DNA from 4 places in the Neobacillus canaveralius genome. Region 3 is predicted to be linked to each of the others. Evidence: a T-box and tRNA genes for the amino acid it is inferred to sense, from the RefSeq annotation. Region 3 holds a T-box; the other regions hold tRNA genes.
The links. A T-box is a leader RNA that pairs with one kind of tRNA and senses whether it is charged. The one in region 3 lies ahead of proS (proline--tRNA ligase), so its partner is inferred to be a tRNA-Pro.
Positions count from the first base shown of each region.

Region 1: it has a tRNA-Pro gene. The T-box ahead of proS (proline--tRNA ligase) is inferred to sense a tRNA for this amino acid. The anticodon was not compared.
Region 2: it has a tRNA-Pro gene. The T-box ahead of proS (proline--tRNA ligase) is inferred to sense a tRNA for this amino acid. The anticodon was not compared.
Region 4: it has a tRNA-Pro gene. The T-box ahead of proS (proline--tRNA ligase) is inferred to sense a tRNA for this amino acid. The anticodon was not compared.

Region 1 covers NZ_JBDFLL010000001.1:695,222-702,029, forward strand. The annotation lists rRNA gene ABC255_RS03305 (16S ribosomal RNA) at 1-101, shown strand, start outside; rRNA gene ABC255_RS03310 (23S ribosomal RNA) at 294-3,230, shown strand; rRNA gene rrf (5S ribosomal RNA) at 3,306-3,421, shown strand; tRNA gene ABC255_RS03320 (tRNA-Glu) at 3,462-3,536, shown strand; tRNA gene ABC255_RS03325 (tRNA-Val) at 3,577-3,652, shown strand; tRNA gene ABC255_RS03330 (tRNA-Thr) at 3,688-3,763, shown strand; tRNA gene ABC255_RS03335 (tRNA-Lys) at 3,863-3,938, shown strand; tRNA gene ABC255_RS03340 (tRNA-Leu) at 4,006-4,090, shown strand; tRNA gene ABC255_RS03345 (tRNA-Gly) at 4,151-4,225, shown strand; tRNA gene ABC255_RS03350 (tRNA-Leu) at 4,231-4,319, shown strand; tRNA gene ABC255_RS03355 (tRNA-Arg) at 4,356-4,432, shown strand; tRNA gene ABC255_RS03360 (tRNA-Pro) at 4,440-4,516, shown strand; tRNA gene ABC255_RS03365 (tRNA-Ala) at 4,535-4,607, shown strand; tRNA gene ABC255_RS03370 (tRNA-Ser) at 4,615-4,707, shown strand; tRNA gene ABC255_RS03375 (tRNA-Met) at 4,865-4,938, shown strand; tRNA gene ABC255_RS03380 (tRNA-Asp) at 4,976-5,052, shown strand; tRNA gene ABC255_RS03385 (tRNA-Phe) at 5,104-5,176, shown strand; tRNA gene ABC255_RS03390 (tRNA-Tyr) at 5,211-5,295, shown strand; tRNA gene ABC255_RS03395 (tRNA-His) at 5,355-5,430, shown strand; tRNA gene ABC255_RS03400 (tRNA-Cys) at 5,470-5,543, shown strand; tRNA gene ABC255_RS03405 (tRNA-Gly) at 5,555-5,628, shown strand; tRNA gene ABC255_RS03410 (tRNA-Ile) at 5,634-5,710, shown strand; tRNA gene ABC255_RS03415 (tRNA-Asn) at 5,745-5,819, shown strand; gene ABC255_RS03420 (glycine betaine uptake BCCT transporter) at 5,991-6,808, opposite strand, start outside.
Region 2 covers NZ_JBDFLL010000001.1:1,265,107-1,271,914, reverse strand. The annotation lists gene glgB (1,4-alpha-glucan branching protein GlgB) at 1-1,628, opposite strand, end outside; tRNA gene ABC255_RS06215 (tRNA-Glu) at 2,486-2,557, opposite strand; tRNA gene ABC255_RS06210 (tRNA-Ser) at 2,568-2,658, opposite strand; tRNA gene ABC255_RS06205 (tRNA-Asn) at 2,667-2,741, opposite strand; tRNA gene ABC255_RS06200 (tRNA-Ile) at 2,804-2,880, opposite strand; tRNA gene ABC255_RS06195 (tRNA-Gly) at 2,887-2,960, opposite strand; tRNA gene ABC255_RS06190 (tRNA-His) at 2,979-3,054, opposite strand; tRNA gene ABC255_RS06185 (tRNA-Phe) at 3,084-3,159, opposite strand; tRNA gene ABC255_RS06180 (tRNA-Asp) at 3,188-3,264, opposite strand; tRNA gene ABC255_RS06175 (tRNA-Met) at 3,268-3,341, opposite strand; tRNA gene ABC255_RS06170 (tRNA-Ser) at 3,378-3,470, opposite strand; tRNA gene ABC255_RS06165 (tRNA-Ile) at 3,489-3,565, opposite strand; tRNA gene ABC255_RS06160 (tRNA-Met) at 3,581-3,657, opposite strand; tRNA gene ABC255_RS06155 (tRNA-Ala) at 3,732-3,807, opposite strand; tRNA gene ABC255_RS06150 (tRNA-Pro) at 3,826-3,902, opposite strand; tRNA gene ABC255_RS06145 (tRNA-Arg) at 3,910-3,986, opposite strand; tRNA gene ABC255_RS06140 (tRNA-Leu) at 4,052-4,140, opposite strand; tRNA gene ABC255_RS06135 (tRNA-Gly) at 4,146-4,220, opposite strand; tRNA gene ABC255_RS06130 (tRNA-Leu) at 4,234-4,318, opposite strand; tRNA gene ABC255_RS06125 (tRNA-Lys) at 4,332-4,407, opposite strand; tRNA gene ABC255_RS06120 (tRNA-Thr) at 4,475-4,550, opposite strand; tRNA gene ABC255_RS06115 (tRNA-Val) at 4,590-4,665, opposite strand; rRNA gene rrf (5S ribosomal RNA) at 4,674-4,789, opposite strand; rRNA gene ABC255_RS06105 (23S ribosomal RNA) at 4,921-6,808, opposite strand, start outside.
Region 3 covers NZ_JBDFLL010000001.1:3,755,974-3,762,781, reverse strand. The annotation lists gene ABC255_RS18890 (hypothetical protein) at 4-573, opposite strand; gene ABC255_RS18885 (cupredoxin domain-containing protein) at 998-1,873, opposite strand; gene ABC255_RS18880 (hypothetical protein) at 2,683-2,835, opposite strand; T-box leader at 2,975-3,192, shown strand; gene proS (proline--tRNA ligase) at 3,491-4,921, shown strand; gene ABC255_RS18870 (GNAT family N-acetyltransferase) at 5,099-5,659, shown strand; gene hmpA (NO-inducible flavohemoprotein) at 6,088-6,808, shown strand, end outside.
Region 4 covers NZ_JBDFLL010000001.1:2,265,848-2,272,655, forward strand. The annotation lists gene ABC255_RS11625 (divergent polysaccharide deacetylase family protein) at 1-330, shown strand, start outside; gene ABC255_RS11630 (hypothetical protein) at 364-849, opposite strand; gene ABC255_RS11635 (exodeoxyribonuclease III) at 1,016-1,771, shown strand; gene ABC255_RS11640 (class I SAM-dependent methyltransferase) at 1,866-2,639, shown strand; gene ABC255_RS11645 (hypothetical protein) at 2,687-2,833, opposite strand; tRNA gene ABC255_RS11650 (tRNA-Leu) at 3,117-3,201, shown strand; tRNA gene ABC255_RS11655 (tRNA-Gly) at 3,238-3,312, shown strand; tRNA gene ABC255_RS11660 (tRNA-Leu) at 3,318-3,406, shown strand; tRNA gene ABC255_RS11665 (tRNA-Arg) at 3,436-3,512, shown strand; tRNA gene ABC255_RS11670 (tRNA-Pro) at 3,521-3,597, shown strand; tRNA gene ABC255_RS11675 (tRNA-Ala) at 3,613-3,688, shown strand; tRNA gene ABC255_RS11680 (tRNA-Met) at 3,764-3,840, shown strand; tRNA gene ABC255_RS11685 (tRNA-Ser) at 3,863-3,955, shown strand; tRNA gene ABC255_RS11690 (tRNA-Tyr) at 3,985-4,069, shown strand; tRNA gene ABC255_RS11695 (tRNA-Trp) at 4,107-4,180, shown strand; tRNA gene ABC255_RS11700 (tRNA-Leu) at 4,188-4,268, shown strand; gene ABC255_RS11705 (CoA-disulfide reductase) at 4,527-6,209, shown strand; gene ABC255_RS11710 (sulfurtransferase TusA family protein) at 6,250-6,477, shown strand; gene ABC255_RS11715 (metal-sensitive transcriptional regulator) at 6,613-6,808, shown strand, end outside.

The DNA of each region.
Region 1 (6,808 bases), 3.1 Mb from region 3:
GGGTAACCGCAAGGAGCCAGCCGCCTAAGGTGGGACAGATGATTGGGGTGAAGTCGTAACAAGGTAGCCGTATCGGAAGGTGCGGCTGGATCACCTCCTTTCTAAGGATAATGCAGTCCATGTGGACTGATAAAACGTTGACTGTTACTTGTTTGTTTAGTTTTGAGAGAGTAATTTTCTCTCGAAACATTCGTTCCTTGAAAACTAGATAATCGTAAGAAGAAGTCAAAGTAAAACCGAGAATTGCCATTTTAGTTTTTCTCTCTTATTAATAAGAAGAAAATAACCTTTTAGGTTAAGTTAGAAAGGGCGCACGGTGGATGCCTTGGCACTAGGAGCCGATGAAGGACGGGACTAACACCGATATGCTTCGGGGAGCTGTAAGTAAGCTTTGATCCGGAGATTTCCGAATGGGGGAACCCACTGCTCGTAATGGAGCAGTATCTTTACCTGAATACATAGGGTATTGAAGGCAGACCTGGGGAACTGAAACATCTAAGTACCCGGAGGAAGAGAAAGCAAACGCGATTCCCTGAGTAGCGGCGAGCGAAACGGGACATAGCCCAAACCAAGAGGCTTGCCTCTTGGGGTTGTAGGACACTCAACATGGAGTTACAAAGGAACGGGGTAGATGAAGCGACTTGGAAAGGTCCGTCATAGAAGGTAAAAACCCTGTAGTTGAAACTTCGTTCCCTCCTGAGTGGATCCTGAGTACGGCCGGACACGAGAAATCCGGTCGGAAGCTGGGAGGACCATCTCCCAAGGCTAAATACTCCCTAGTGACCGATAGTGAACCAGTACCGTGAGGGAAAGGTGAAAAGCACCCCGGAAGGGGAGTGAAATAGATCCTGAAACCGTGTGCCTACAAGTAGTTAGAGCCCGTTAATGGGTGATAGCGTGCCTTTTGTAGAATGAACCGGCGAGTTACGATCCCATGCAAGGTTAAGTTGAAGAGACGGAGCCGCAGCGAAAGCGAGTCTGAATAGGGCGTATGAGTATGTGGTCGTAGACCCGAAACCAGGTGATCTACCCATGTCCAGGGTGAAGGTGAGGTAACACTTACTGGAGGCCCGAACCCACGCACGTTGAAAAGTGCGGGGATGAGGTGTGGGTAGCGGAGAAATTCCAATCGAACTTGGAGATAGCTGGTTCTCTCCGAAATAGCTTTAGGGCTAGCCTCACGTTGTAAGAGTCTTGGAGGTAGAGCACTGTTTGGACTAGGGGCCCTCATCGGGTTACCGAATTCAGACAAACTCCGAATGCCAAAGACTTATCCGTGGGAGTCAGACTGCGAGTGATAAGATCCGTAGTCAAAAGGGAAACAGCCCAGACCACCAGCTAAGGTCCCAAAGTTTACGTTAAGTGGAAAAGGATGTGGAGTTGCTTAGACAACCAGGATGTTGGCTTAGAAGCAGCCACCATTTAAAGAGTGCGTAATAGCTCACTGGTCGAGTGACTCTGCGCCGAAAATGTACCGGGGCTAAACGTAACACCGAAGCTGTGGATTGACACCGTATGGTGTCAGTGGTAGGAGAGCGTTCTAAGGGCGTTGAAGCTAGACCGTAAGGACTGGTGGAGCGCTTAGAAGTGAGAATGCCGGTATGAGTAGCGAAAGACGGGTGAGAATCCCGTCCACCGTATGCCTAAGGTTTCCTGAGGAAGGCTCGTCCTCTCAGGGTTAGTCGGGACCTAAGCCGAGGCCGAAAGGCGTAGGCGATGGACAACAGGTTGATATTCCTGTACCACCTCTTTATCGTTTGAGTGATGGGGGGACGCAGGAGGATAGGGTAAGCGCGCTGTTGGATATGCGCGTCCAAGCAGTTAGGCTGGTAAGTAGGAAAATCCGCTTACCGTGAAGGCTGAGCTGTGATGGCGAGGGAAATATAGTACCGAAGTTCCTGATTCCACACTGCCAAGAAAAGCCTCTAGCGAGATAAAAGGTGCCCGTACCGCAAACCGACACAGGTAGGCGAGGAGAGAATCCTAAGGTGTGCGAGAGAACTCTCGTTAAGGAACTCGGCAAAATGACCCCGTAACTTCGGGAGAAGGGGTGCTTTTTGAGGTGAATAGCCTCGAAGAGCCGCAGTGAATAGGCCCAGGCGACTGTTTAGCAAAAACACAGGTCTCTGCGAAGCCGCAAGGCGAAGTATAGGGGCTGACGCCTGCCCGGTGCTGGAAGGTTAAGAGGAGGGGTTAGCGCAAGCGAAGCTCTGAATCGAAGCCCCAGTAAACGGCGGCCGTAACTATAACGGTCCTAAGGTAGCGAAATTCCTTGTCGGGTAAGTTCCGACCCGCACGAAAGGCGTAACGATCTGGGCACTGTCTCAACGAGAGACTCGGTGAAATTATAGTACCTGTGAAGATGCAGGTTACCCGCGACAGGACGGAAAGACCCCGTGGAGCTTTACTGTAGCCTGATATTGAATTTTGGTACAGCTTGTACAGGATAGGTAGGAGCCTGAGAAACCGGAGCGCTAGCTTCGGTGGAGGCGTCGGTGGGATACTACCCTGGCTGTATTGAAATTCTAACCCGCACCCCTTATCGGGGTGGGAGACAGTGTCAGGTGGGCAGTTTGACTGGGGCGGTCGCCTCCTAAAGAGTAACGGAGGCGCCCAAAGGTTCCCTCAGAATGGTTGGAAATCATTCGCAGAGTGTAAAGGCACAAGGGAGCTTGACTGCGAGACCTACAAGTCGAGCAGGGACGAAAGTCGGGCTTAGTGATCCGGTGGTTCCGCATGGAAGGGCCATCGCTCAACGGATAAAAGCTACCCCGGGGATAACAGGCTTATCTCCCCCAAGAGTCCACATCGACGGGGAGGTTTGGCACCTCGATGTCGGCTCATCGCATCCTGGGGCTGTAGTCGGTCCCAAGGGTTGGGCTGTTCGCCCATTAAAGCGGTACGCGAGCTGGGTTCAGAACGTCGTGAGACAGTTCGGTCCCTATCCGTCGTGGGCGCAGGAAATTTGAGAGGAGCTGTCCTTAGTACGAGAGGACCGGGATGGACGCACCGCTGGTGTACCAGTTGTCTTGCCAAAGGCATCGCTGGGTAGCTATGTGCGGACGGGATAAGTGCTGAAAGCATCTAAGCATGAAGCCCCCCTCAAGATGAGATTTCCCATAGCGTCAAGCTAGTAAGAACCCTGAAAGATGATCAGGTTGATAGGTCAGAGGTGGAAGCGTGGTAACATGTGGAGCTGACTGATACTAATCGTTCGAGGACTTAACCAATTTTTAAAAGCGAACTCGTTTTACAAACTTCTTCTGATTATCTAGTTTTGAGGGAATGATACCTCAATAAAATAGTCTGGTAATTAAGGCGAGAAGGTCACACCCGTTCCCATACCGAACACGGAAGTTAAGCTTCTCAGCGCCGATGGTAGTTGGGACTTTGTCCCTGTGAGAGTAGGACGTTGCCAGGCTACCCCTTTGGGGCTATTTTTTTGCCTCAAATATTATTACGGCCCCTTGGTCAAGTGGTTAAGACACCTCCCTTTCACGGAGGTAACACGGGTTCGAATCCCGTAGGGGTCACCAACATTTTCTCGCGATAGCGAAAATAATGTTCCATCTATATGGAGGATTAGCTCAGCTGGGAGAGCATCTGCCTTACAAGCAGAGGGTCGGCGGTTCGATCCCGTCATCCTCCACCAATTTAATTTCAAGAAATGAAGTTTATCTTTGATACGCCGGGGTAGCTCAATTGGTAGAGCAACTGACTTGTAATCAGTAGGTTGGGGGTTCAAGTCCTCTCGCCGGCACCATGCTTCTTGCTACGTTGATTTTACATCATCGGAAGCATGCGCAAAATCCCGAAAGGGATTTTAAGCAGAGAAAATGAGTTTAGATAAATCTCATTATTCGAGCCATTAGCTCAGTTGGTAGAGCATCTGACTTTTAATCAGAGGGTCGAAGGTTCGAGTCCTTCATGGCTCACCAAGTTATTTTCGTTAGAAAATAACCAAAGTTTTTTCGCGAAGGCGAAAATAACTTTCCATTTTAATATGCGGGTGTGGCGGAATTGGCAGACGCACCAGACTTAGGATCTGGCGCCGCAAGGCGTGGGGGTTCGACTCCCTTCACCCGCACCAAGTTATTTTCGTTAGAAAATAACCAAGAATTTTTGCTAAGCAAAATAATCTTCCATATATGCGGAAGTAGTTCAGTGGTAGAACACCACCTTGCCAAGGTGGGGGTCGCGGGTTCGAATCCCGTCTTCCGCTCCAATGTTGCCGGGGTGGCGGAACTGGCAGACGCACAGGACTTAAAATCCTGCGGTAGGTGACTACCGTACCGGTTCGATTCCGGTCCTCGGCACCAAGTTATTTTTCGGAGAAAAATAACTTTCATTAAAATGCGCCCGTAGCTCAATTGGATAGAGTGTCTGACTACGGATCAGAAGGTTATGGGTTCGACTCCTTTCGGGCGCGCCATATAATACGGGAAGTAGCTCAGCTTGGTAGAGCACTTGGTTTGGGACCAAGGGGTCGCAGGTTCGAATCCTGTCTTCCCGACCATGCTTTTAATAACAAAATGGGGCCTTAGCTCAGCTGGGAGAGCGCCTGCTTTGCACGCAGGAGGTCAGCGGTTCGATCCCGCTAGGCTCCACTTATTCGGAGGAATACCCAAGTTCGGCTGAAGGGATCGGTCTTGAAAACCGACAGGCGGGTCAAACCGCGCGGGGGTTCGAATCCCTCTTCCTCCTCCATAATTTCTATATTCTTATTGTCGCGGGGTGGAGCAACGAGCATTGCTTCAATGAATTAACTGCGAGTTGTATCAATCGAGTTGCTGCTTGAATAGTCTTACTGAGATTGATACAGTCCTAAACTAGGGGCATGGATATAATTTAATATTTTTATTGTCGCGGGGTGGAGCAGTCTGGTAGCTCGTCGGGCTCATAACCCGAAGGTCGCAGGTTCAAATCCTGTCCCCGCAATTAAGTTATTTTCAAGAAAAATACTTGAAAAAACTTTGGTCCGGTAGTTCAGTTGGTTAGAATGCCTGCCTGTCACGCAGGAGGTCGCGGGTTCGAGTCCCGTCCGGACCGCCATTTTTTATATCAGTAGGGTAACTCTACTGTTGATATAGATATAGATTGTATGGCTCAGTAGCTCAGTCGGTAGAGCAAAGGACTGAAAATCCTTGTGTCGGCGGTTCGATTCCGTCCTGAGCCATCATTTTTTTAAACTTTTTTTGTCTTTTATATTTGGAGGGGTAGCGAAGTGGCTAAACGCGGCGGACTGTAAATCCGCTCCCTCTGGGTTCGGCGGTTCGAATCCGTCCCCCTCCACCAAGTTATTTTCGTTTGAAAATATCCTAGGTTTTTTGCTGAAGTTAAAAATAACCATTATGGCGATTGTGGCGAAGTGGTTAACGCACCTGATTGTGGTTCAGGCATTCGTGGGTTCGATTCCCATCAGTCGCCCCAATGAATTTTAATAAATTGGGTTAGCTCTTTAAAAGTTTGGGCAGCATAGCCAAGTGGTAAGGCAGAGGTCTGCAAAACCTTTATCCCCGGTTCAAATCCGGGTGTTGCCTCCAAATTTTAATATGCGGGTGTAGTTTAGTGGTAAAACCTCAGCCTTCCAAGCTGATGTTGTGAGTTCGATTCTCATCACCCGCTCCAATTTTGGGCCTATAGCTCAGCTGGTTAGAGCGCACGCCTGATAAGCGTGAGGTCGATGGTTCGAGTCCATTTAGGCCCACCAGAATTTTTTGCGAAGCAAAATAATTTGTTATTATTCCGCAGTAGCTCAGTGGTAGAGCTATCGGCTGTTAACCGATCGGTCGTAGGTTCGAGTCCTACCTGCGGAGCCATTTTTTCAAGTTAAGGACGGTTAGCCTGTTCCTTTTAAAAATAGTTAAAAAACCCCCTTTAAGAAATAATCATTTTCTTAAAGGGGGTTTTTTCAATATCATATACATTCTTGGTTTTTCAGTCAGCTCAATCGTCAAATCTTTTGGATTATTTTTCACATTAAAGACCCTTTAGGAGGGGTACACGTTTCTTTTATTTCCTCTTTGTACTTCAACTTCACTTTTCAATCCTTTCACCAATGAAAAGCACATGACGATCATGATGATCGCAAAAGGGAGTGCAGCTGCAATGGAAGCTGTTTGTAATACATTCAGCCCGCCAGCTAAAAGCAATACAGCAGCTAAAGCGGATTGAATGACACCCCATGTCATTTTAATTTTATTCGATGGATTTAACGTGCCGCCTTCACTTAGCATTCCTAATACAAATGTGGCTGTATCGGCGACAGTTATATAATAAATTGCTACGACAGCAAACCCTAAAATACTTAGCACAGAACTTAATGGAAGATAATCAAAGAATGTGAAGATTGACAATGAAACGTCCTCGGTAATCTTTTTTGCCAGGTCATGGCTGCCTGTGTTTTGAACCAATTCAAGTGCTGAGCCGCCAAAGATCGACATCCAGAGACATGTTCCCAGGGTAGGCACAACCAACACGCCAATCACAAATTCCCTTACTGTTCTTCCTTTTGAAACCCTTGCAATAAACATACCAACAAAAGGTGCCCAAGCAATCCACCATGCCCAATAAAATAGTGTCCAGGAGGCAATCCATTCCCCTTCACCAAAAGGCTTTAACCTTAAACTCATATGTATAAAGTCACTAATATAAAGACCAGTCGTATTAAAGAAAACCTTAATTATAGTCAGAGTTGGACCCACAATCATAATCAGCAGCATGATCAGAAAAGATAGAATCATCGCAGCATTGGATAGGTATTGAATACCCCTTTCTAATCCTGTATTGATGGAAATAATAAAAATAA
Region 2 (6,808 bases), 2.5 Mb from region 3:
TTTTCTGTCTTACCATTCCGAATGAAAGAAAAGACTGATTGGCTATAATTATTGCAGTCAATCCATTCAAAACCATCATGCATGTGGTCAAGTTCATACAAAGCCTTAGAACGTTTATAAAGCTTTGTTAATTGTTTAACATATTGATTTACGTTTTGGTGCATTTCATAATCTAATAAATTCCAATCTAACTGTTCCTTGTCTTTCCATTCTGCAAATTGACCAATCTCAAATCCCATAAATAATAGATTCTTACCGGGATGTGCAAACATATACCCTAGAAGCAAGCGGAGTTGGGCAAATTTCTCCCAGTAATCCCCTGGCATTTTGTCTAAAAGCGACTTTTTGCCATGTACCACTTCATCATGTGAAAACGGGAGCATAAAGTTTTCTGTAAAGGCATAAAGAAGTGAAAAAGTTACTTTAGTATGAACACTAGCACGTGCATATGGCGGAGTTTCCATATATTTTAAAATGTCATTCATCCAGCCCATGTTCCATTTATAATCGAAGCCTAAACCACCATAATGGACAGGAGCAGTAACATTAGGGAAATCTGTTGAATCCTCTCCAATCATGACAAAGGTTGGATCATATTCATGAACTTGTATATTTAACTTTTTTAAAAAATCAATTCCAAATGGATTTTCTTGATTCTCGTCTGAATTCGGCCAATAGATGATATTTGCAACAGCATCCATTCTAAAGCCATCAATATGGAAATAATCAATCCAATAAAATGCATTTGAGATGAGGAAACTTTGCACTTCGCCTTTTCCAAGATCAAAGTTTGCTGTTCCCCATACTTTATTTTCCCTGTCACTCTCTGTTTCGTAGGAATAAATATGTGAACCATCAAAACGATACAAACCATGTGAATCCTTACAAAAGTGACCAGGAACCCAATCAAGAATGACGCCAATTCCATTCTGATGACACTGATCTACAAAGTACATAAAGTCCTTTGGTGTGCCGTAGCGAGAGGTTGCCGAAAAGTATCCAGTACCCTGATATCCCCAAGATCCGTCAAAGGGGTGCTCGATAAGCGGTAATAATTCAATATGTGTAAATCCATGTTCAAGCACATAAGGTATGAGTTCTTCTGCCATTTCCTTATATGTTAAAAAATCACCATTTTCATGTTTTTTCCATGAACCAAAATGCACCTCATAGATGATCTGTGGTTCAGATAAGAAGTTTCTTTTTTGCTTTCGGTGCATCCAATGATTATCCTGCCAATCGTAATTTCTCAAAGAATATACGATTGAGGCCGTATTTGGTCTCAGTTCAGAATAAAATGCATATGGATCTGATTTTAAAAGTCTTTCATTTTGTGCTGTGATTATTTCATATTTATAGAGGCAGCCATTCAGGTCTTGATTAATGACAATAATCCATACACCTTCATTGTTTACCCTATGTAAATCGTAACCTTCTCCATTCCAGTTATTGAAATTTCCAACCAGCCTTACTTGGTTAGCATTCGGAGCCCACACACAAAATCGCGTATATACTTTGTCAGTTTCTTTAAAAACGTGTGCCCCAAACAGCTGGTGACTTTGAAAAAGGTTCCCCTCATGAAATAAATGCAACTGATAGCCTGTTGGATATAAAGTGTTCACTGCCATTATTAACCTCATCCTTGTGAAAATGTATTTCAAGGGTTAATTATAAGTGCAAATTACAAATATCTCTTGTAAAACTTTTTTATCTTTTCTGACAATAAAGTATACAGACCGTCATATTCTGGTTTTTTTCAACACGTTTCGACAAAAACGAACAAGAAATCCTTCAACAACCGACAAAAAAACATAAAGTTTTTTTGAAATTTTGGGTAAAAAATATTATTTAAATTATAAGAAACTTTAACATGTAAACGTGCTAAATATGCAGTATATGTAAGCGTTGCCAGCGTTTTTCTCAGTGGTACGGGAAAGCATATTATTATATAGGAATAGTTTTTAACTAAAAAAAATGCACGCTTAAGTCTTGGACAAGCTATAGGCACTTCAAAGGATTGGAGTGTTTGTTTTTCTTATAAAACAACAAATTTTTGGGGATTATATGGGATGATGATTTTATCGGAGATAGAGGGAAAATAAGAATGATTGACACAAATTTTAAGGGATTATGCAGCATGGTATTTTATAGTGGCTGTAGTGCCCCTAATGGGCTCAAAGATAGCCGGAATAACTCATCTGAGATATTAACCAGGCGTACTGCTACTCTAACCCGACTAGAGCGACTCAATTTAATTTAGATGAAGGTATTAAGCCACTGGAGCACTTTGAATGATTTGGCTTTAATTAGCATTTAAATTAATTAGGGTCTTTTATAGTTACCCAAATTCCGTTTGCTTCGACGTTTCGGTCACTATAAACTTAGAATTGATGGAGTTATACATAATCAATTGTAGTATTGTCATTTTTACTGGCAAAAATTAGCACAAAAAAACTGATGATAAAATATCATCAGCCTTTTTGTATGACCCCTACGGGATTCGAACCCGTGTTACCTCCGTGAAAGGGAGGTGTCTTAACCACTTGACCAAGGGGCCTTAATTTTTATGGCGGAGAAGGAGGGATTTGAACCCTCGCGCCGGTTACCCGACCTACACCCTTAGCAGGGGCGCCTCTTCAGCCTCTTGAGTACTTCCCCATAAAAATTGGCTCCGCAGGTAGGACTCGAACCTACGACCGATCGGTTAACAGCCGATAGCTCTACCACTGAGCTACTGCGGAACAATGGAAAATCATTTTGCTGTCGCAAAAAGTTCTAACTATTTTGCTGTCGCAAAAAGTTCTGGTGGGCCTAAATGGACTCGAACCATCGACCTCACGCTTATCAGGCGTGCGCTCTAACCAGCTGAGCTATAGGCCCATAAATTGGAGCGGGTGATGAGAATCGAACTCACAACATCAGCTTGGAAGGCTGAGGTTTTACCACTAAACTACACCCGCGAAAAGTAAAATAATAGATGGGGCGACTGATGGGAATCGAACCCACGAATGCCTGAACCACAATCAGGTGCGTTAACCACTTCGCCACAATCGCCATCATAATAGTTTCCATCTAAAAATAAATGGTGGCTCAGGACGGAATCGAACCGCCGACACAAGGATTTTCAGTCCTTTGCTCTACCGACTGAGCTACTGAGCCACTATATTTTTTGCCATTTTAATAAAAATGGCGGTCTGGACGGGACTCGAACCCGCGACCTCCTGCGTGACAGGCAGGCATTCTAACCAACTGAACTACCAGACCATATTGCGGGGACAGGATTTGAACCTGCGACCTTCGGGTTATGAGCCCGACGAGCTACCAGACTGCTCCACCCCGCGACAATAAAAATATTTCATTTTGCTGAATTAATAAAATGGAGGAGGAAGAGGGATTCGAACCCCCGCGCGGTTTGACCCGCCTGTCGGTTTTCAAGACCGATCCCTTCAGCCGAACTTGGGTATTCCTCCAAAAAAACATAAAATTACTGGTGGACCTTGTAGGACTCGAACCTACGACCGGACGGTTATGAGCCGTCTGCTCTAACCAGCTGAGCTAAAGGTCCAAATTAAGGTTTATTTGGTAGCGGCGGAGGGGATCGAACCCCCGACCTTACGGGTATGAACCGTACGCTCTAGCCAGCTGAGCTACACCGCCAAATATATAATTAAGTTATAAGTTATTTTCACTAGCGTGAAAAAGCATTGATTATTTTGCTTCGCAAAAAATCTTGGTGGAGCCTAGCGGGATCGAACCGCTGACCTCCTGCGTGCAAAGCAGGCGCTCTCCCAGCTGAGCTAAGGCCCCATTTTGTTATTAAAAGCATGGTCGGGAAGACAGGATTCGAACCTGCGACCCCTTGGTCCCAAACCAAGTGCTCTACCAAGCTGAGCTACTTCCCGTATTATATGGCGCGCCCGAAAGGAGTCGAACCCATAACCTTCTGATCCGTAGTCAGACACTCTATCCAATTGAGCTACGGGCGCAATATATTGAAAGTTTTTTTCGCTATCGCGAAAAAACTCTGGTTATTTTTCTCCGAAAAATAACTTGGTGCCGAGGACCGGAATCGAACCGGTACGGTAGTCACCTACCGCAGGATTTTAAGTCCTGTGCGTCTGCCAGTTCCGCCACCCCGGCAACTATGGAGCGGAAGACGGGATTCGAACCCGCGACCCCCACCTTGGCAAGGTGGTGTTCTACCACTGAACTACTTCCGCATATTAAATTAAATGGTGCGGGTGAAGGGAGTCGAACCCCCACGCCTTGCGGCGCCAGATCCTAAGTCTGGTGCGTCTGCCAATTCCGCCACACCCGCATATACATTTAAATGGTGAGCCATGAAGGACTCGAACCTTCGACCCTCTGATTAAAAGTCAGATGCTCTACCAACTGAGCTAATGGCTCATATAATTGGCACTTATATGATAACTGTGTTTACGCTGCCGCTGATATGAACCAACGAAGTAAAGCATGGTGCCGGCTAGAGGACTTGAACCCCCAACCTACTGATTACAAGTCAGTTGCTCTACCAATTGAGCTAAACCGGCATATATGGGAAAGTTATTTTCGCTATCGCGAAAAAACTTTGGTGGAGGATGACGGGATCGAACCGCCGACCCTCTGCTTGTAAGGCAGATGCTCTCCCAGCTGAGCTAATCCTCCATATATAAGCCTGGCAACGTCCTACTCTCACAGGGACAAAGTCCCAACTACCATCGGCGCTGAGAAGCTTAACTTCCGTGTTCGGTATGGGAACGGGTGTGACCTTCTCGCCATTATTGCCAGACTACTTTCTCAAAGACAAAATCTATTATATTGTCTTTTTCGATATTTTTCAAGAGGTTTTTGAAAAAAATTTCATTCCCTCAAAACTAGATAATTTCAGAAGAAGTTGTAAAACGAGTTCACCTTTAAAAATTGGTTAAGTCCTCGAACGATTAGTATCAGTCAGCTCCACATGTTACCACGCTTCCACCTCTGACCTATCAACCTGATCATCTTTCAGGGTTCTTACTAGCTTGACGCTATGGGAAATCTCATCTTGAGGGGGGCTTCATGCTTAGATGCTTTCAGCACTTATCCCGTCCGCACATAGCTACCCAGCGATGCCTTTGGCAAGACAACTGGTACACCAGCGGTGCGTCCATCCCGGTCCTCTCGTACTAAGGACAGCTCCTCTCAAATTTCCTGCGCCCACGACGGATAGGGACCGAACTGTCTCACGACGTTCTGAACCCAGCTCGCGTACCGCTTTAATGGGCGAACAGCCCAACCCTTGGGACCGACTACAGCCCCAGGATGCGATGAGCCGACATCGAGGTGCCAAACCTCCCCGTCGATGTGGACTCTTGGGGGAGATAAGCCTGTTATCCCCGGGGTAGCTTTTATCCGTTGAGCGATGGCCCTTCCATGCGGAACCACCGGATCACTAAGCCCGACTTTCGTCCCTGCTCGACTTGTAGGTCTCGCAGTCAAGCTCCCTTGTGCCTTTACACTCTGCGAATGATTTCCAACCATTCTGAGGGAACCTTTGGGCGCCTCCGTTACTCTTTAGGAGGCGACCGCCCCAGTCAAACTGCCCACCTGACACTGTCTCCCACCCCGATAAGGGGTGCGGGTTAGAATTTCAATACAGCCAGGGTAGTATCCCACCGACGCCTCCACCGAAGCTAGCGCTCCGGTTTCTCAGGCTCCTACCTATCCTGTACAAGCTGTACCAAAATTCAATATCAGGCTACAGTAAAGCTCCACGGGGTCTTTCCGTCCTGTCGCGGGTAACCTGCATCTTCACAGGTACTATAATTTCACCGAGTCTCTCGTTGAGACAGTGCCCAGATCGTTACGCCTTTCGTGCGGGTCGGAACTTACCCGACAAGGAATTTCGCTACCTTAGGACCGTTATAGTTACGGCCGCCGTTTACTGGGGCTTCGATTCAGAGCTTCGCTTGCGCTAACCCCTCCTCTTAACCTTCCAGCACCGGGCAGGCGTCAGCCCCTATACTTCGCCTTGCGGCTTCGCAGAGACCTGTGTTTTTGCTAAACAGTCGCCTGGGCCTATTCACTGCGGCTCTTCGAGGCTATTCACCTCAAAAAGCACCCCTTCTCCCGAAGTTACGGGGTCATTTTGCCGAGTTCCTTAACGAGAGTTCTCTCGCACACCTTAGGATTCTCTCCTCGCCTACCTGTGTCGGTTTGCGGTACGGGCACCTTTTATCTCGCTAGAGGCTTTTCTTGGCAGTGTGGAATCAGGAACTTCGGTACTATATTTCCCTCGCCATCACAGCTCAGCCTTCACGGTAAGCGGATTTTCCTACTTACCAGCCTAACTGCTTGTACGCGCATATCCAACAGCGCGCTTACCCTATCCTCCTGCGTCCCCCCATCACTCAAACGATAAAGAGGTGGTACAGGAATATCAACCTGTTGTCCATCGCCTACGCCTTTCGGCCTCGGCTTAGGTCCCGACTAACCCTGAGAGGACGAGCCTTCCTCAGGAAACCTTAGGCATACGGTGGACGGGATTCTCACCCGTCTTTCGCTACTCATACCGGCATTCTCACTTCTAAGCGCTCCACCAGTCCTTACGGTCTAGCTTCGACGCCCTTAGAACGCTCTCCTACCACTGACACCTAATGGTGTCAATCCACAGCTTCGGTGTTACGTTTAGCCCCGGTACATTTTCGGCGCAGAGTCACTCGACCAGTGAGCTATTACGCACTCTTTAAATGGTGGCTGCTTCTAAGCCAACATCCTGGTTGTCTAAGCAACTCCACATCCTTTTCCACTTAACGTAAACTTTGGGACC
Region 3 (6,808 bases):
AATTTATTGCTGGTATGATTGATTATTCATTTGCCCTGCTTGCCCTTGAACTTGCCCTTGCCCTTGTTGCTGTTGTAATTGTTGTTGTGTTTGATTAATTTGTTGAGTGATTTGGTTTAACATATTAATGGATTGAATTGATTGTTCTACACCAGTTAACGTTTGAGCAGCTTGGTGAACGGATTGTTGCAATTGTTGAAAAGTTTTATGCTGTTGTTGTTGAGCTTGTGAACTAAACTGTTGCAGTTGGTTTAATAGGTCATTTGATTCATTCTGATTCTGACTTTGCCCACCAGATGACATTGTAGATTGCTGGTTGTCTGAATTAAGTTGATTTAGGGTGTTTTGAATTGACTGAATTTGGCTTTTTAACGGTGCAAGCTCAACAGCAATTTCTTCCTCAGCCTTTGCAGCTGCCACTCTTTCAATTTTAGCATTTTCTGCAGTTTTAACTCTTTCTTTAATAACCTTCGTTTTTTCTTCCAAAGCGAATTCCTCCTTAAATTGATTGTTTGAAAATGGTTTGGGTGTTGTTTCTATTGCAGGAATAGGGTTATTTCTCTTTCTGCCCATAAAGAAAACCCCTATTGCAATAGTTAACAAAAGAACTATGAAGAATAACATTCCGATTATGGTAATGCACCTCCAAGTGTATCTACTTGTAATCTCACCAGGTAGACAAATATATTATCTTCTAGGTCTTTAGTATTATTGATGGTAAAAAAATCCAACTGATGTTACTTATTTTGTCCTTTGGGAAAGATATTGAAGGTGGTAAACAAACTAAACTGATTTAGTAAACTAGATTAATTAATAAAGGCAGTTATTTTGCTTTCAACGAAAGAAAGCAGTGGTTGATATAAACCCCATGATTGGGGAGTTTTTCCAAACGCATATATACAAAAAAAGGATAGTTAGTCTATATTGCTGGACTAACTATCCCTATCCCATTAATAAATATTATCTAGATTTAATCCCCTCAGAGTGCTTTCCTAATTTACTCAACAATAACAGTTCCTTTAAACATATTCATCCCACAAGTAAAGGTATATTCTCCTTCTTTGTCAGGGGTAAAGGTTAAGTTGGTAGAACCAGCCTTTAGATTTACATTATTTAAATTGAAATCCGGCATCATAAAGGTTGAAAAACAGCTATTGTCACCTGGATTTGTAATGTTTAATTTCACTGGTACACCTTTTTTAACTTTAATCACATTTGGTGAATAACCAGTCGGTGTTACCATCATGTCTATTGTAGGGTTGGTTTCATTTGTTAAATCGAGTTCTGTTTTTGCAGTAGGAGAATTTGTCTCCTGTGCTTGTGCTTTGTCCTCACCAGGAATCTTAACAAGATCACTGCTGTATAAAAATAAAAATAATGCTATCAGAACAAGTCCTGCTGAAAAAATATTAAACGGTGAAATCCCTTGCGTATCAAGTGAAAATTTACCATTTGTATCAACGATGATAAATAAAATAACAAGACCAATAATAATAACATATAAACCTAGTAATATCCCAAGCATAATGGTTGGGTTATCGAACTGAAGAATTGCACCTAGAAGGGCACCAATAATTCCACTTACGATACCGGAAACCGATCCGCTTAATATCGCCAAAATCCCAATAGGCTGACCGGCTATAAAACCTAGGACGAAACCGATTAAGGTACCTAAGCCAACAGGGAAAAATAACTCTCCCGAAAGTATTCCGCTGATGTAACCGGATAAAAGGCCTCCCATCATTGTCAGGACGGTGACGACCATCGTACCTGAAAGTTTGGCTATTTTATGTTTCTTCCGATGTAAAAGGAAAATTGAATAGCCAGTCAATAAAGCCATCAAAACTATTGTGAAAATCGATAATATATACATGTAACAATCTCCTCTAACTATTAATAAACAATATATGTACATTATAAATGCATTAATAAAAATAAAGATTGTCATTTCGGTGTAGTTTATGAACGTTTAATGAAAAAAACTCTTGGGGAAATAAAAAAAGACGTTAGCAACATCCCAGGCTGTTAGAAAGTCTCGACAGACATTATTTTCAATGCAGAGGTGCGGGAGTGCCCGAAGCCTGACATGAAAAGTAATTTGGGTCAATGCAGAGGTGCTGGAGTGCCCGAAGCCTGACATGAAAAGTAATTTGGGTCAATGCAGAAGTGCTGGAGTGCCCGAAGCCTCGTATGCAAAGTAATTTGGGTCAATGCAGAGGTGCTGGAGTGCCCGAAGCCTGACATGAAAAGAAATTTGGGTCAATGCAGAGGTGCTGGAGTGCCCGAAGCCTCGTATGCAAAGTAATTTGGGTCAATGCAGAGGTGCTGGAGTGCCCGAAGCCTGGTATGCAAATAATTTGGGTCAATGCAGAGGTGCTGGAGTGCCCGAAGCCTGACATGAAAAGAAATTTGGGTCAATGCAGAGGTGCTGGAGTGCCCGAAGCCTGACATGAAAAGAAATTTGGGTCAATGGAGGGTGCTGGAGTGCCCGAAGCCTGACATGAAAAGAAATTTGGGTCAATGCAGAGGTGCTGGAGTGCCCGAAGCCTGACATGAAATGAGATTTGGGTCAATGGAGGGTGCTGGAGTGCCCGAAGCCTGGTATGCAAATAATTTGGGTCAATGCAGAGGTGCTGGAAATATAAAAATGCCGAGAAATATCTTCCTCGACAATCTGAGACGTTAGAAACGTCCTTTGGAATTATTGTTTTTTTCATTATCTATGGTGTTTTTAAAGATTCTTTTTAACGCTTCATTTTGCATCCTCATTAGGTCAAGTAAGTATCGTTTTTCTTCTTGTTCCTGATCAATCTCATTCATATCTTCACTTTTCAAGGAAATCACCTCATTCTTCCTAATTGTAACCGATATCCAAGCTAGAAATAAAGCCAAGTAAGAATGTAATCAGAATATTTTTCCATAATAATATTTGACATTTGTCTATTAGAAATATATAATTTTTTCAAAAATACTATTTGAAACTGTGATGAGGATTAGTAAAATGTAAGGTGTCTTACAAAGAGAGGAAACCATTGGTGAAAGGTTTCTTAAGACAGACATTTGAACCTGCCTCGGAGTTCTGTATCGGATCCATTTTGAAGATACATGCGGATAAAATCCGTTATCATGTCGAGAGTATAAAGCATTTGCTTTATGAATTTAGGGTGGTATCGCCAGGTCTTGGTCCCTTTTTGGGGCCAAGGCCTTTTTATATTCAAAAGGCTGTGTTATCGAATACTGTTGTTTTTTGAACCTGTTGATTGGAGTGGAAGGCGCTCGACTCCTCGAAAATGCTATCGCATTTTCTTCGTGCGTGGGCAAATTCGAGGAAGAAAATTCAAAGTCCTGCGGGATGCACGAGCTGAGTGAGACCCCGCAGGTCGGAACGACCGAGGAGGCTCACGGGCGAGCCCGCGGAAAGCGTAGCGCCTGGAACGCAAATCAACAGCCTTATTTAACACAGCCATCAAAAAAATAATGAGGTGTCAAAATGGCTAAGGAATTTGTAAAAGATGTTACCAGTATGGACGAGGATTTCGCCCAGTGGTATACCGATGTTGTAACAAAAGCAGACTTAATTGACTATTCAAGCGTACGCGGATCAATGATTATTCGCCCTTACGGATATGCCCTTTGGGATAATATTAAAAACGAACTGGACCGCCGTATTAAAGAAACAGGACATGAAAATGTCTATATGCCATTATTTATCCCTGAAAGCTTGCTTCAAAAAGAAAAGGATCATGTCGAGGGCTTTGCACCTGAAGTTGCGTGGGTTACCCATGGCGGTTCTGAAGAGCTTACTGAGCGTTTAGTCGTGCGCCCAACTTCAGAGGTTCTTTTCTGCGAGCATTATAGCAATATCATTCATTCATACAGGGATTTACCAAAGCTTTATAATCAATGGGCAAACGTAGTCCGCTGGGAAAAAACAACTCGTCCTTTCTTACGGACATTAGAGTTTTTATGGCAGGAAGGTCACACCGCACATGCAACCGATGAAGAGGCAATGGAAGAAACAATCAAAATGCTGAATGTATATGCAGCGATTTGTGAAGAGATTCTTGCTATTCCAGTAGTAAAAGGTCAGAAGACAGAAAAAGAAAAATTTGCTGGTGCCAAAGCTACTTTTACCATTGAAAGCTTAATGCATGATGGTAAAGCACTGCAGTCAGGGACGTCTCATCATTTTGGTACAGGTTTTGCGGAAGCATTCAATATCCAATATACCGATAAAGAAGGAAAGCTTCAGTATGTACACCAAACATCATGGGGCTTTACAACAAGAATCATCGGTGCGTTAATTATGGTTCATGGTGATGACCGTGGTTTAGTTATTCCTCCAAAAGCGGCGCCAACTCAGGTTATGATTGTGCCAATCGCTCAGCACAAAGAAGGAGTACTTGATTTTGCTTATGATTTGAAAAAATCTCTAGGTCAAGTTGCCCGCGTGGATATTGATGCAAGTGATAAAAAGCCAGGCTGGAAATTCAATGAGTACGAAATGAAGGGGATTCCAGTTCGTCTAGAAGTTGGACCAAAAGATATTGAAAACAAGCAAGTTGTGTTGGTAAGAAGGGATACATTAGAAAAAGTATTTGTTCCTTTAGATCAATTAGAAACAAAGCTTGTGGAATTACTTGATGATATACAAGCTAACTTATATAACAAAGCATTGAATCACCGTGAAGAGAGAACCTCTGTGGCAACAACTCTTCCTGAATTAAAAGAAGAGCTTGAAGCAAAACCAGGCTTCATTAAAGCTATGTGGTGCGGCGAGCTTGCATGTGAGGAAAAAATCAAAGAGGAAACAACAGCTACTTCTAGATGTATTCCTTTTGAACAAGAACAGGTTTCTACTACATGTGTATGTTGTGGAAAAGAAGCTGATAAAATGGTTTATTGGGCAAAAGCATATTAATATTTTTGTGGAGACTCTTCCTTTTGGAAGGGTCTTTTAATATAGACCTTCACTAAGCCCAAAAGAAAAGGGAAATAAAAAAATGGTCCTCATGGAGGGTTTATGAAGCTCAAAGTCGAACAAGAAAAGAGAAAATGGACTTCATGAAGATTCAAAGTTTTAAAAGGGGGAGACAAAATGAATCCTAGTTTAATAGAATTTCCAGAGGAGTTTACCTCAGAAAGGTTGTTAATCCGTAAGCCCTTCCCAGGTGATGGGAAATATGTTTATAAAGCAATACAAGCGTCATTGAATGAACTAAAACCGTGGATGCCATGGGCACATACGAATCAAACAGAGCAAGATGTAGAAGCGAACATAAGAGATAGTATTGCAAAGTTTATAACACGTGAGGATTTAAGATTACATCTATTCGATAAGGAAACCGGTGAATTTATTGGTTCATCCGGGCTGCATAGAATTAATTGGGATGTACCGAAGTTTGAAATAGGCTATTGGATAGATACTCGGTTTTCTGGCAGGGGATATATAACCGAATCGACTGAGGCAATTACGAAATTTGCCTTTACAGAACTTCATGCTAAACGTGTTGAGATTCGTTGTGATTCACGAAATACCAAAAGTCGTGCAATTCCAGAAAAATTAGGTTTTACCCTTGAGGGAATCTTGAAAAATGATGGTATCTCAGTGGAAAGCAAGGAACTGAGAGATACATGCGTTTTTGCAAAAACAAAATAATACTATTAAATATGAGAGGCCGCACTTATGGGTTAAGGAATCAGGTTAAGCATTCAAGGCGATAAATAAGCGGAGAAATTCCGCTTATTTATTAATTTGTATTAAATTAAGCTCAAATAGACGGAGGGATTCCGCCTATTTAAGTTGAAAATTCGAAAATAAAGGATTTTGCTATGAATAAGCGGAAAACCTCCGCTTATTTACCCCGAAATCAGCTACATTATGCATTTAGGCGGAAAACCTCCGCTTATTATTGTATTTTTGCTGGTTACTCAATTAAGAATCTAAGATTCTATTGTAGGTACTCTTTTTAGTGGTTCTAATTAATCAAATTTAATGATGTGTGATTTGCATCACTTACTTTAAGTGTTATTTCTCATATAATCACTATATAAACAGTAATAACCACTACATAAGGAGTGATAATCTTGTTAAATCGCAATACAATTGAAATCATCAAATCAACAGTTCCAGTTTTGGAAAAACACGGAGAAGCCATTACAACACGTTTTTATCAAATGATGTTTGGTAATCATCCTGAACTATTAAATATCTTTAACCATGCAAACCAAAAGCAAGGTAGACAACAAAAAGCCCTAGCAGGGACTGTCTATGCGGCGGCTCAATATATTGATAATCTTGAAGCAATTCTTCCAGTTGTTAAACAAATTGCTCATAAACATAGAAGTCTTGGCATTAAACCAGAACATTATCCGATTGTTGGGAAACACTTATTATTAGCAATTAAAGATGTTTTAGGTGACGCTGCAACAGATGAAATTATAAACGCCTGGGCAGAGGCTTATGGTGTAATTGCGGATGCATTTATAAGTGTTGAGGCAGAGATGTATGAAGAAGCTGAAAAACAAAAAGGCGGCTGGGATGGTTTCCGTAGTTTTGTGGTTGACCGCAAAGTAAAAGAAAGTGATGTGATTACATCCTTTTACCTAAAACCTACAGACAACAATGAAATTGCCCAATTCCTTCCAGGTCAGTATATCAGTATTAAACTTGAAATCGATGGTGAGGAATTTACACATATTCGTCAATACAGTCTATCCGATGCACCGGGTAAAGATTATTACCGTATTAGCGTAAAACGTGAAGCAGGCACAGCAAATCCAGACGGAATGGTTTCAAATTATCTTC
Region 4 (6,808 bases), 1.5 Mb from region 3:
AGGAAGTTATACATTATCGATAGCGGGACAAGCCCTAAATCGAAATTCCCAGAAGTGGCAAAGGAAATGAATGTACCGCTTTTAAAAAGGGATGTTTTCCTTGATGATATATCATCATCGAGCCACGTGAGAAAACAGATGATGAGATTGGCAAAAATAACTGAATTCACTGGCCGTGGAATTGCCATTGGTCATGTTGGTGTTACTGGTAAGGTATGTTCTGTAGGGATATTTCAATCAATGGAAGAATATAAACAACGTAATATCAGAATCGTGCCTGCTTCTCAGTTATTTTCCACAAAACTGACCGAACAATATTTTATTCCATGAAAAGGGCAACTTTCACAGTTGCCTCTTTTGGTGTCATCTAGCGATCTTTTTCTTTTCAAAGATGATTTGGAAAAGATATAAGAGAACAGCTTTGAATAAAAAGATAAGTAAAAAGTTGAATTTACTTAATCTAATCAGTGAGGCATACCCTAGCTTTTTTAGAATTGGGAGTTGAATATAAATAAAAAAAGCATCTATACAGAAATTGGTAAGAAAATATCGTTTTAAATTTCCAAAGGTAAACTTCATAATCCAAAGTGTTCCAATAAAAAATGGCCCAATAATTAGTGGAAGTTCTCCGATTACTTTTGGAAAAAGCCTTTTGTAAAACAACCACCATAATCGTTTGTGTGCAAACAAACTTTCAATGACAACAATAAGGCATATAAACAATGCACCTGGGGTAAAACGCTTAAAAGTTTTCTTTCCTAAAAAAGGAGTAGAGAGCCAGGGAACAACAATCATTATGATAAAAACAAACTTTTCATATCTTGTTAAGAATTTAATTAAATCTTTCATAAGGACATCCTTTTTTTATTTTATATATTTCCTGTTTTTTGGAAATTAATGTGCGTTTTTTTTGTAAAAGTAATGATTAATCGAAGTGCTATCCTTCTTTGTATAAAGCTGTTACAATGTGTTCTATCAATCTATGATAAGTAAATAGCTGAGGAAGGGATAAATCATGAAGTTAGTTTCTTGGAATGTCAACGGGCTTAGAGCCTGTGTAAATAAAGGATTTTTAGATTATTTTAAAGAAGTTAATGCAGATATTTTCTGTGTTCAGGAGACGAAATTGCAGGAAGGTCAAATCTCCTTGGACCTTGAGGGATATCACCAATATTGGAATTATGCAGTCAAAAAAGGCTACTCAGGGACAGCGGTTTTTACCAAAAAAGAGCCTATTTCTGTCTCTTATGGTGTAGGTAATGAGGATTCACAAGAAGAAGGAAGAATCCTTACATTGGAATTTGAAGGTTTTTACCTTGTGAACGTTTATACACCAAACTCACAAAGAGATTTAGCGAGACTAAACTATCGGTTAGAATGGGAAGATCAGATTATCTCCTATTTAAGAGAATTAGACCAAGTTAAACCTGTTGTATTATGTGGGGATTTAAATGTTGCCCATCAGGAAATTGACCTAAGAAATCCTAAATCTAACTTAGGTAATTCAGGTTTTACAGTGGAGGAACGAGGAAAAATGACTTCACTGCTGGAGTCAGGGTTCATAGATAGCTACCGCTACTTTTATCCGGAAAAAGAAGGAGCCTATACATGGTGGTCGTATATGGCTAAGGTACGTGAGCGGAATATTGGCTGGCGGATTGATTATTTTATTGTTTCAGAAAAACTACGTGATAGGCTAACCAATGCAGATATTCATTGTGAAGTAATGGGGAGTGATCATTGTCCTGTGGTTTTAGATTTTGAATTTTAAAATACCATAACTTTTTCTTATGATAATTCATAAAAACCTCGTAATTTTAATTATTACAATTCTAGATTATATTAGAATTAAGAGGTGATATAAAATGGATATTAAAAAAGACGTTCAAGAGCAATTTGGGAGTAATGCTGCTTCCTACGTTTCTAGTGCTATTCATAAGGATGGAAAAGACTTATTGAAGATGGTGGAAATGGCAGAACTCAATGGTCAGGAAGTACTGCTTGATATTGCTACAGGTGGGGGACATACGGCCAACGCGTTTGCACCTCTAGTTAAAAAAGTGACAGCGGTTGACCTTACTGCAGAAATGTTAGCAGCGGCTGAGAAATTTATTATAAAAAACGGCCATCAAAATGTGGAATTTGTTCAAGGTGACGCTGAACAGCTTCCTTTTACAAATGAATCGTTTGATATTGTTACCTGCAGGATTGCACCACACCACTTTCCGAATGTGGATTTATTCATAAAGGAAGTATATCGTGTATTGAAGCCAGGCGGGCAATTTTTATTGGATGATAACGTTGTACCTGAAACGAAAGAATATGATCAATTTTATAATACGATAGAGAAAATACGTGATTATAGTCATTTTCGTGCGTGGAAAAAATCCGAATGGATACAAAAACTTGAGGAGAGCGGTTTAGAAGTTTTTGAATGGCATCGTTTTGAGAAGACGTTTCGATTTGAATCGTGGTGTGCCAACATGAAGCTTTCGGAGACGGATAAAAATCATTTAACCAAGTTTATTCTTGAATCTTCCGATGAGATTAAAAATAAATTTAGAATACTCATACAGGATGAAAAAATTATTTCATTTAATGGGGAAGCGATTATTTTGAAGGCGTTAAAACGCAAGTAAAAAAACCAGTGTATGAAAGAGAACAGTCTCTTTGATACACTGGTTTTTTAGAATTCAAAAGGACTGTGCAGGTCATTTAGGGCAGTACCGAAAACATCAAATTCAGGTGACTTTTCACTATTCGTTACGGTTTCGTCTTGATCTCCCTGATTTGCGGGCATTTTTTCGATGTCTTTCTTTTGATTATAACTCAAGGTTGCATCATCTCCTTTATTGCGGAATGAATTATATTGTATTTTTACCCAATAAAAAGGTTCTAAAACATATTTTTATCTTTTCGTTACAACATCTACATAGTGTAGGTTGGGGAATTTATGATATTGTGGGATAATAACTATGTGATTTTGCACTTTTAAAAAAAACTTAAAATTTAGTGTTGATTTTTGTCGTAATTCGTTGTAAGATTATCAATGTCGCTGATACGACGCAGCAAAGTTAGCAACTTAGTTTTCTAGTTTGTTTATTATCACATTATATGCGGGTGTGGCGGAATTGGCAGACGCACCAGACTTAGGATCTGGCGCCGCAAGGCGTGGGGGTTCGACTCCCTTCACCCGCACCAAAGTTTTTTGCGATAGCAAAATAACTTACCATAAATGCGGAAGTAGTTCAGTGGTAGAACACCACCTTGCCAAGGTGGGGGTCGCGGGTTCGAATCCCGTCTTCCGCTCCAATGTTGCCGGGGTGGCGGAACTGGCAGACGCACAGGACTTAAAATCCTGCGGTAGGTGACTACCGTACCGGTTCGATTCCGGTCCTCGGCACCATTTTCAGAATAGAAGTTATAGTATAAATTGCGCCCGTAGCTCAATTGGATAGAGTGTCTGACTACGGATCAGAAGGTTATGGGTTCGACTCCTTTCGGGCGCGCCATATTTTATCGGGAAGTAGCTCAGCTTGGTAGAGCACTTGGTTTGGGACCAAGGGGTCGCAGGTTCGAATCCTGTCTTCCCGACCATCAAGTACAATTTTTGGGGCCTTAGCTCAGCTGGGAGAGCGCCTGCTTTGCACGCAGGAGGTCAGCGGTTCGATCCCGCTAGGCTCCACCAAGATTAATTTGCGAAGCAAAATAATCAGAGTGTTTTCATGCTAGTGAAAATAACTTATAACTTAATTAGATATTTGGCGGTGTAGCTCAGCTGGCTAGAGCGTACGGTTCATACCCGTAAGGTCGGGGGTTCGATCCCCTCCGCCGCTACCAAATATTAATACTTTCTTAATGCGGAGGAATACCCAAGTCTGGCTGAAGGGATCGGTCTTGAAAACCGACAGGCGGGTCAAACCGCGCGGGGGTTCGAATCCCTCTTCCTCCTCCATAATTTCATATTATTTATTTCTCCAATGTGGAGGGGTAGCGAAGTGGCTAAACGCGGCGGACTGTAAATCCGCTCCCTCCGGGTTCGGCGGTTCGAATCCGTCCCCCTCCACCAAAAAATTTTCGCGTTAGCGAAATAACATTCCATCCATAGGGGTATAGTTTAAAGGTAGAACGAAGGTCTCCAAAACCTTTGGTGTGGGTTCAATTCCTACTACCCCTGCCAATGATTTGCCGGTGTGGCGGAATTGGCAGACGCGCACGACTCAAAATCGTGTTCCTCTGGAGTGTCGGTTCGACCCCGACCACCGGTATCAATTAAAACTGAAATACCTAATAGGTCAATGCTTTGTTCATCAAAGTATTGGCCTATTTTTTTTATAGTCAACTAATTATTGAGGTACTCGTCCAGAGAATCTAATTGTGACGAATATATGAAAGTCTCCAAAATGACTTTACATATATTTTTTCGGTAATATAATACCCTTATAGGTATAAAACCCCCATGGGTATACCGAATAACTATTCACTTAATGTGATGAAAAAGACATTATCAATTTGGAGGGACTATTATGACACAGAAAGTAATAATCGTAGGTGGAGTTGCTGGTGGAGCTACTGCTGCTGCTAGATTAAGAAGAATCAGTGAAGATGTAGAGATTATTCTTGTAGAACGTGGAGAACATATATCATTTGCAAACTGCGGATTACCCTATTACATTGGTGAAACGATTAAGGATAGAAGTAAATTATTAGTACAAACGGTAAAAGGAATGTCTGATCGATTTAATCTTGATATACGCAATCTAAGTGAAGTAATGAACATAAATCCAGAAAACAAAAGAGTTACAATTAAGAATTTACAAACTGGGGAAGTGTATGATGAATCTTATGACAAGTTATTATTATCTCCGGGAGCAAAACCAATTGTACCACCAATTCCAGGGTTAAATGAAAATCAGACATTATTTACGTTAAGAAATATCCCAGATACAGATAAAATTAAAAACTATGTTGATCATAATCATCCCAAAAGGGCTGTTGTTATTGGCGGTGGATTTATAGGAATTGAGATGGCCGAAAACCTTGTGGACAGAGGAATTCAAGTTACACTTATTGAAATGGCCAATCAGATTATGGCACCGATCGATTTTGAGATGGCCAGTATTTTACACACTCACTTAATTGAAAAAGGTGTGAACTTAATCTTAGAAAATGGTGTTCATTCATTCGCCGATCAAGGAAAAAAAGTGCTGCTATCAGATGGAAGAGAAATTCTAACAGAAATGACCATTCTTTCAATTGGAGTAAGACCTGAAAATGAATTAGCCAATACTGCAGGACTTGAGTTAGGAGAGCGCGGAGGAATCATTGTAAATGAATTCCTGCAAACATCGAATGACGATATTTATGCCGTTGGGGATGCTGTAGAAGTGGTCGATTACATTAGTGGTACAAAGGCAATGATCCCATTAGCTGGACCCGCCAATCGCCAAGGGCGTATCGCTGCGAATAATATGATGGGCAAGAACGAGAAGTATCAGGGGACATTAGGTACTTCGATTGCAAAGGTATTTGACTTAACTGTTGCTGCTACAGGAAACAATGAGAAAACATTAAAACGTTTAGGGATTGCCTATGAAGTGGTCCATATTCACCCAAGTTCTCATGCTGGTTACTATCCAGGAGCAGCACCGATTGCATTAAAATTGATATTTAATAAAGAAACTGGAAAGATATTTGGTGCCCAGGCAGTAGGTGCAGACGGTGTTGATAAGCGAATTGACGTTATTGCGACAGCTATTAAGGGTGCCTTAACCGTTGAGGATATAACAAATTTAGAATTATCTTATGCACCTCCATTTTCATCAGCAAAAGACCCTGTAAATATGGCAGGTTATGTGGCAACGAATATTATGGAGGGTGAATTAGAACATATCCAATGGCATGAAGTCGATCAAATCGTTGCTGAAGGTGGACTACTAATTGATGTTCGAGAACCAATGGAAAGAGAATTTGGTTTTATTAAAGGTTCAATTAATATCTCACTAAACGACCTTAGAAATAAATTGGTTGAAATTCCAAAAGATAAGACTGTTTATGTAAGCTGTCAGGTTGGCTTAAGAGGCTATTTAGCAAGCCGTATTTTAAAGAATCATGGTTATCACGTTAAGAATGTCGATGGCGGTTGGAAAACGTACTCCTCTGTATATGGTAACAACTTGAATAAAAGTGATGAGACCAAAAACAAATGACCTTGGCGAAACTGAGGTCATAGAAGCAATAGAAAATGGCATAAAAGCTGATACCGTAGTAGATGTTAGTGGATTAGCCTGCCCAATGCCAATCATTAAATTGAAAAAAGGTATCGATACACTGGAAAGCGGACAAGTCATTAAACTTCTTGCGACTGACCGGGGTGCTTTAAATGACCTGCCAGCCTGGTCAAAAAATGCTGGCCATACTCTCTTAAAAATGCAACAAGAAGAAAAGCTTATTAAATTTTGGATCAGAAAGAAATAAAGAATATGCCAAGGTTTCGTTCATAGCCACTATTTATAGCGAACTTTCTTATAGGTGAATTTGTATTGACTTTATACCTCTAGGGGTATAAAATTGAGTTTGGAAATAATAGTTGACTGTTAGGAGGTAAAAATAATGGAGTATAATGATCAAGTTAAAAATAGAGTCAAACGTATCGAAGGGCAATTAAGAGGAATCTTACGATTGATGGAAGAAGATAAGGATTGTAAAGACGTAATAACTCAGTTGTCTGCCGCTCGTACAGCTATTGATCGAACAATAGGAGTCATTGTGAGCTCCAATTTAGTTGAATGTGTTCGAAAAGCCGAAG